2 regions of the Neobacillus canaveralius genome follow, and region 2 is predicted to be linked to the other one. Evidence: a T-box and tRNA genes for the amino acid it is inferred to sense, from the RefSeq annotation. Region 2 holds a T-box; the other holds one or more tRNA genes.

Region 1 (3,614 bases), 720 kb from region 2:
CACATTGACCCCCTTTTCAATATAATCATGTTATTTTTAATACTGAATTTTTAAATGTGCTATACTTATTAATATATAGTATATTACATTTATACACTATAGGGAACATTTAGTTCAACATATTTTTGACAAATTATTTAATTCTTCAAAAAAATCCTACCGCGAACGGTAGGATTCAAGTTTCCCCTATTTTTGACAGTTAGAACAGAAAAAGGTTTTACGAGAAGAAATCATTTCTTTCATTATAGTGCTTCCACACCTTTTGCAAGTTTCTCCTTCTCTGTCATACACCAAACAAAGGTTATTATATCCTCCTGTTAGGTTATCCCCTTTGTAAAAAGGATTTTCCATGTAGCCCCCATGCTTAAGCGCATCTTGGAGTACATGCTTCATGGATTGGTAGAGTTGATTTCGTTCATTCTCCTCTATGTCTTCTATACTCCGTTTGGTTTTGATTCCTGCGTGATAACAGATTTCATCAGAGTAGCAGTTTCCAATACCCGCAATAAACTCCTGATCAAGGAGTTTTGTTTTGATTTTCCCCCGTCTGTCACCCAGCAGCTTCAAGAATGTTTGTGCTGTGAATTGTGGATCAAATGGCTCTGGACCGAGCGGAGATAATTCCTTTTGAACATCCTGTTCACTATATAAATGTAAATACCCCAGCCTAAGCCCAATAAAATAAAGATGGTGATTCCCAAATGATAAACGAACCTGGATTGTCCTGTCAGGCTTGTCTTCCTCTGTACCAAAATACATCCAGCCGCCTAGCATTAAATGAAGCAACAAAACTTGTCCGTTATCTAAATGAAAGAGTAAATGCTTCCCTCTACGATTGACTGTGACGATCTTCTGATTCGCGACCATATTAATGAAGAGAGTTGGGTTCACATTTATGGATTTCTCTCGATTGATTTGTACTTGTGTGATGGTCTGTCCCGCTATTTTTTGATTTAACAATCTTCGGTAATTTTCCATCTCTGGCAGTTCAGGCATGAATCCACTTCCTCTCTACTGCTTTTTCATATCTTTTCCCCGAAAACGCAAAAAAACCGAACTTTTTAAAGTTCGGTTTTTGTATCACTATTCATTTGAGTGGGCCTAAATGGACTCGAACCATCGACCTCACGCTTATCAGGCGTGCGCTCTAACCAGCTGAGCTATAGGCCCATTTAGTAGAATTGGAGCGGGTGATGAGAATCGAACTCACAACATCAGCTTGGAAGGCTGAGGTTTTACCACTAAACTACACCCGCATTTATACGCCCTATCAATAGTACATGAAATATTATAGCATCGTACTGCTAAGTTGTAAACTACTTTTTATCACTCTGGAGATGTTTGAGCTTCTGCAATAATTCCATTGAATCCCCTGCCGCAATAAATTCGCCATTAACAATCGCATAAGGAGAGTTTTTGCATTCCTCACATCGGCTTTGGCACTGATACTCTTTATACTCGATATTTTTTTTACTCAGGAAGGTACTATACTCACTTTGTATGTCTTCCGTTAAAAAACGATTAAGGTTTTTTTCACAAAAATCGATCGTTAATTTCTTTTCTTTTGCAAAAAGTTTTGTAATAAAATTCATTTGTTGAACATCTCCACTGCCTGTCTTATAGTAAGTATATCAATTTTGGCTTAAAAATTCTCCCCATAAACATGATAAAGAGCAACCATTTTTTGTAACGGTTGCTCTTTATTAATAATTTCTATATTTGAAGTTTTTATCTTTTTGAATGTTTTTTATCAATTTTCGCCTCAATTCTCTCCATCGCTTTGTGATCACTTTTTAATTCCTGTTTGTTTTCATCGACTAATTTCTTAAAGCTTATCATGCTACGTTTCCTCATTTGTTTCTCCACCTTTCTTATGTTTTCATTATACATAATGTAGAAAGGGTAAATTCAACATAAATATTACAACTTTTTGAACTTTTTTATATTATTAGAAAATTAAATAAAATAAACAAGGATAATCCATAATGGACTATCCTCATTTTGGTTAGTCAACTACCACGACTCCAATGACACAGTCTAGGTCCACACGCTGAATTTCTCCTGGTTTACTCTCAACACGCAAATGGCGTTTAATGGGATCGATGTAATGGACATTACCTGTAATTTCTTGTAAAAAACCATCATGCCAAATGGTTAGCTTTAACCGCAAGTGAAACTCCATCGCATAGCAAATTTGCTGGTCAAACTCCTCTCTCTGATATTCGTCAAGTATTGGTTTTGCCTGTCGTTCTTGATCCTTATACATGGCACGAGTCATTGCAAACCCTTCAGGCATAAAAGACGCTGGCCGCCATTTTAATTTGCCTCTATCGCGTATTGCCATTTGAGTCATCTCCTTCAACACTATTATACACGAACAAATGTTCTGTATGTATATAAAAAAAATACGTACTTCCTTAAAGGAAACACGCAACTAATGATAAATATCTAACATATACAAGTCTTCCGCTTTAATCCTACTCTATTTTTCACTTCTATTTTCTTTATGTAATCTGTTGCAAGTGGAACTTTACAAGCGGTGTTTCCTACGTTTACTTCCACCTTGCCAATATATTCTGCCACCTGTTTTGCTTCCTCACTTAGTTCCGTTACATAGGCGCCGACAGAAATAACAAAACCATTCATCACATATCTGACACGGTTTCGTTCAGAATGGATGTTATTTTTCACATGTTCTAACAAAGAACGAATTTCGGTTATGTCCAACTTTTCATCAGGGGTGATGGATAAATAATTGGAATAGGTGCTCCAGCCGCAAACCGCGATCATTTCTTCCTCAGATTTTATCCACTCTCTGGCCAATTCCATTGCATAATCACTTTCGGCAGCAACTTGTGCCACTGTATATTCCGCCGCCATATACCAGTAAGCTTTCTGAGCCCAATCCTGTAAGGTCTCTTTTGAAATTAGTTTTGGATTTACCGAAAGACCTGCCAAATACATAGCATCATGATTGCCGGAATTATATAGTTTTAAGGCTAATTCATGATCCTTCTTCACATATTTAACTAGTTTCTTCAAATCCCCAATTTTTACACCATAAAATGGCTCTTTTACGCCGTGATTGTTATAAATTTGCTTCGTTTGCACGGAACCCAGTTCTTCAAGTTTTTGCATGATTTCTTTATACGTCACGCCATTCATCCTCTCACCAAAAAACGATTATTTTTTGCTGCAGCAATTAATCCATAGTACTATTCAACGCTTGATATTCAGAGTCCTTTTTTACCAAAAATTCCCTTTATCTATCTTATAACATTGTGTATTTTATAGCACTATTCTATACTAAATAATGGCAGGTTTATCAGTCTGAATTTTAAAATAATAATTAAAAGGTGGTAGAATATGAAGTTAGGTGCATTTTCTGTAAGTTTAAATGTAAAAGACATTCATGTATCAAAAGAGTTTTACGAAAACCTGGGATTTCAAGCCTTTGGTGGTGACATTTCTCAAAATTGGCTGATTATGAAGAATGAAAATTGTATCATCGGACTATTCCAAGGTATGTTTGAAAAAAACATCCTCACTTTTAATCCAGGTTGGAATGAGAATGCAGAAAATCTCGAATCCTTTACCGATGTACGGGACATTCA
Region 2 (3,614 bases):
TATAATCTCTCACAAGTATTTTCTGAAGATTTTCAGTCAAAAGTTGAGTTCCTGATTTTCCTGTATAAAAATACCCCACACGCGGTCTTGCATCTAAATATCCAGCCATTGTTAGGATGGATAAATCAGGTCTTAAGGTTGCTCTTGTTAGGTTTAGCTGTTCAGCAATATTCTCCCCTGTTATCGGTCCATTGTCCTTCACAATTTGAATGATCGTTTCTTGGCGTTTGGTCAGTTCTATTTTTCTCACCACCATTTTTAATACATTATGTAGAGGGGCGGTAAGGACCGCACCCTCAAAAAATCAGATTAAAACATAATTTTTTCTTGAATAAAGGTAACTAATTCCGCGATTGGTACGCGTGTTTGTTCCATAGTGTCTCGGTCTCTAATTGTTACCATATTGTCTTCTTTCGAGTCAAAATCATAGGTGATACAAAATGGTGTACCAATTTCGTCATGTCTTCGGTAACGTTTACCAATTGAACCTGCTTCATCATAGTCAACGGAGAAATGCTTAGCTAATGTTTGGAACACTTCCTTTGCTTCCTCAGAAAGTTTCTTAGACAACGGAAGAACTGCTGCCTTAAATGGTGCAAGTGCAGGGTGGAAGTGCATAACAGTTCTAGAGGTTCCATCTTCAAGCTGTTCTTCATCATAAGCATCAATTAAAAATGCTAAGGTTACCCTGTCCGCACCTAGAGATGGCTCAATGCAATAAGGAACATATCTTTCATTTGTCTCTGGATCAATATAGTTAAAATCTTCACCAGAGAATTGCATATGCTGCTTTAAATCATAATCCGTCCGTGAGGCTACACCCCAAAGTTCTCCCCAGCCAAATGGGAATTTATATTCAAAATCGGTAGTCGCATTACTATAATGTGATAGTTCATCTTCTGAATGATCACGAAGTCTTAAATTTTCCTTATCCAATCCTAAAGAATGAAGCCATTGTTCTGCAAAGTTCTTCCAATAATCAAACCATTTCAAGTCCTCACCAGGTTTACAGAAAAACTCAAGCTCCATTTGTTCAAACTCACGAGTACGGAAAGTAAAGTTACCAGGCGTGATTTCATTTCGGAAGCTTTTTCCGATTTGCGCAATCCCAAAAGGTAATTTCTTTCTCATCGTACGCTGAACATTTTTAAAATTAACGAAGATCCCTTGTGCTGTTTCTGGGCGAAGAAAAATTTCATTCGTGCTAGACTCTGTGACCCCCTGGAAGGTTTTAAACATTAAATTGAATTGGCGAATGCCGGTAAAATCATGGCTGCCGCAGTCTGGGCAGGCAATATTATGTTCTTTGACCAGATCCTCCATTTTATCAAACGGAAGTCCGTCAACAATCATTTCGATTCCCTTTTCATCAAGAGCATTTTCAATTAACTTATCTGCACGATGGCGTGCTTTACAGTTTTTACAATCTATCATTGGATCGTTAAAGTTGCCGATATGTCCGGAAGCTTCCCAAGTTCTTGGGTTCATTAGAATGCTTGCGTCCAAACCAACATTGTATGGTGATTCTTGAACAAATTTCTTCCACCATGCTTGTTTAATATTGTTTTTAAATTCTACTCCAAGTGGACCGTAATCCCATGTATTTGCCAGACCACCGTAGATTTCTGAACCTGGAAAAATAAAACCTCTATGTTTCGCGTGAGAAACAATTTGCTCCATTGATACTTTCATGTTCATTACTCCTCTTCAATAAAATAAAAAACTCTCGTCGCTATGCTTAAGATAAGCATAGGGACGAGAGTTACCCGCGGTTCCACCCTATTTGCTGCTAGTAAAAGCAGCCTCTTTTATGTGCGTTATATACACATGATATGCTCAAGAACGCCTTCCTTAGGTCCCTATTCCCTAGCTCACACCATCCTAGGTTCGCTTTTATAGAGATTGCTAAGTACTCTTTTCCATCATAGCAACTATTTATTATTAAGACACATAATATCGAAATCTAAAATAAATGTCAATAAGGCAGCTATATTTGATTTCGAAATTTTTCCATTGATTGAAGAAATTTCTTTGTTTTTAGATAGAGACCTGAATATTCTTCGTAGTACGCTGTTATAACCTGTTTTAACTCATCTTTGGTTTCTTGCTTTACGGAGATGTTCCCTAATCTTGCAAGATCAAAAAAATAAAATAGACGTAATAATTTTACAGATGATGGCGATAATTTATAATGGTATGGATCCTTCCCTATACATCGGTGGCATATAAACCCGCCCTCCCGAATGGAAAAAGAAAAAAGTCCGTCTGTGCTGCCGCAAACGGAACATTGATTTAGAATTGGATGTAATCCCAATACATTCAGCATTTTCATTTCATAGATATTCATCAGAATATCAGGATCATATCCTTCATTCAAATAATTAAGCGTTTGAAAAAGAAGTTCAAAATGAAATGGGTTTGGTTTTCTATCATCGGTACATTTATCAGTCAATTCAACAATATAACTAGCATATGCCGTTAGGAATATATCTTCACCAATACCGCGGAGGCTGGTAATCAGTTCTCCCTGCTGCAGGCTGCCTAAACCAGTTCCTCTTTGGACTAGAAAGTAGCCGTGGGTAAAAAGCTGGGTAATGGAGGAAAGCCGGCTATTGGGCTTTTTTGCTCCTCTAGCCATAACACCAATCTTTCCCCATTCCCTTGTATATAACGTAATAATTTTATTTGTTTCACCATAATCTGTAGTTCTAATGACAATGCCTTCACATTTTTGGAGCATATAGTCACCATCCCGATACATTAGACAAACTTATGAAACGGGAAAATCCATTTGCGCTAGATCTTCATTCTGATTTCCGGGTATTTCTTGGTTTTCCTTCTCCATCTCTTTATAGAGAAGATAAGTGTCAATATTACCTGTCTGTAGGAATACTTTCCACGTAAAATCCATCATCGAAAACCCCACCTTTCATGTTTAGACTAGCCTTTTAAGAATCCCAAACCTTACAATTATCATAGCCTGCCCAAGCAAAAATCATAAGACGAAAAATTTGTTAATGTTGTCCATGCATAATTTTATATAATCCCAAATATTCTAGTTAGGGTTTAGATATCAATATTCATCTTCATTGAAGCCATAATCGCGAAGCTGGGACATTTTATTGCGCCAATCTTTTTGAACTTTAACCCAAAGCTCTAAGAATACTTTTGAGCCTAAAAGATTTTCAATATCGACTCGGGCACGTTTACCTATTTCCTTAAGCATACTCCCTTGTTTCCCAATAATGATGCCCTTTTGAGAATCTCTCTCCACAATAACAGTAGCCATTACATGAATGATATCCTTACCTCCGTGTTGACGTTCCATCTTATCGAGAACAACAGCAAGGGAATGAGGAATTTCTTCACGTGTTAAGTGCAGCGCTTTCTCTCGGATTAATTCTGTAATAATAAATCTTTCTGGGTGATCGGTTACCTGATCTGCCGGATAATACTGCGGTCCTTCAGGTAAATAAACTTTAATTTGTTCTAGTAAACGTTCCACATTATTTCCTTCAAGTGCAGAAATAGGAACAATTTCTTTAAAAGGATACTTTTCTTTATATGATTCAATTAGTGGCAGTAATTCATCTGGGTGTATTTGATCGATTTTA

The links. The T-box of region 2 lies ahead of ABC255_RS08005 (glycine--tRNA ligase). A T-box ahead of a tRNA ligase gene usually reads a tRNA of that ligase, here a tRNA-Gly.
Region 1: it encodes a tRNA-Gly, which carries the amino acid that the T-box ahead of ABC255_RS08005 (glycine--tRNA ligase) is inferred to sense. The anticodon was not compared.

Annotation. Positions count from the first base shown of each region.
Region 1 covers NZ_JBDFLL010000001.1:2,345,619-2,349,232, reverse strand. Annotated here, with positions in the region: gene ccpN (transcriptional regulator CcpN) at 1-3, opposite strand, end outside; gene mutM (bifunctional DNA-formamidopyrimidine glycosylase/DNA-(apurinic or apyrimidinic site) lyase) at 187-996, opposite strand; tRNA gene ABC255_RS12095 (tRNA-Ile) at 1,097-1,170, opposite strand; tRNA gene ABC255_RS12090 (tRNA-Gly) at 1,183-1,256, opposite strand; gene ABC255_RS12085 (DUF1450 domain-containing protein) at 1,317-1,592, opposite strand; gene ABC255_RS12080 (FbpB family small basic protein) at 1,729-1,854, opposite strand; gene ABC255_RS12075 (YolD-like family protein) at 2,006-2,344, opposite strand; gene ABC255_RS12070 (DNA alkylation repair protein) at 2,449-3,156, opposite strand; gene ABC255_RS12065 (VOC family protein) at 3,367-3,614, shown strand, end outside.
Region 2 covers NZ_JBDFLL010000001.1:1,624,821-1,628,434, reverse strand. Annotated here, with positions in the region: gene ccpN (transcriptional regulator CcpN) at 1-256, opposite strand, end outside; gene ABC255_RS08005 (glycine--tRNA ligase) at 310-1,692, opposite strand; T-box leader at 1,749-1,935, opposite strand; gene recO (DNA repair protein RecO) at 1,988-2,740, opposite strand; gene ABC255_RS07995 (YqzL family protein) at 2,771-2,914, opposite strand; gene era (GTPase Era) at 3,074-3,614, opposite strand, start outside.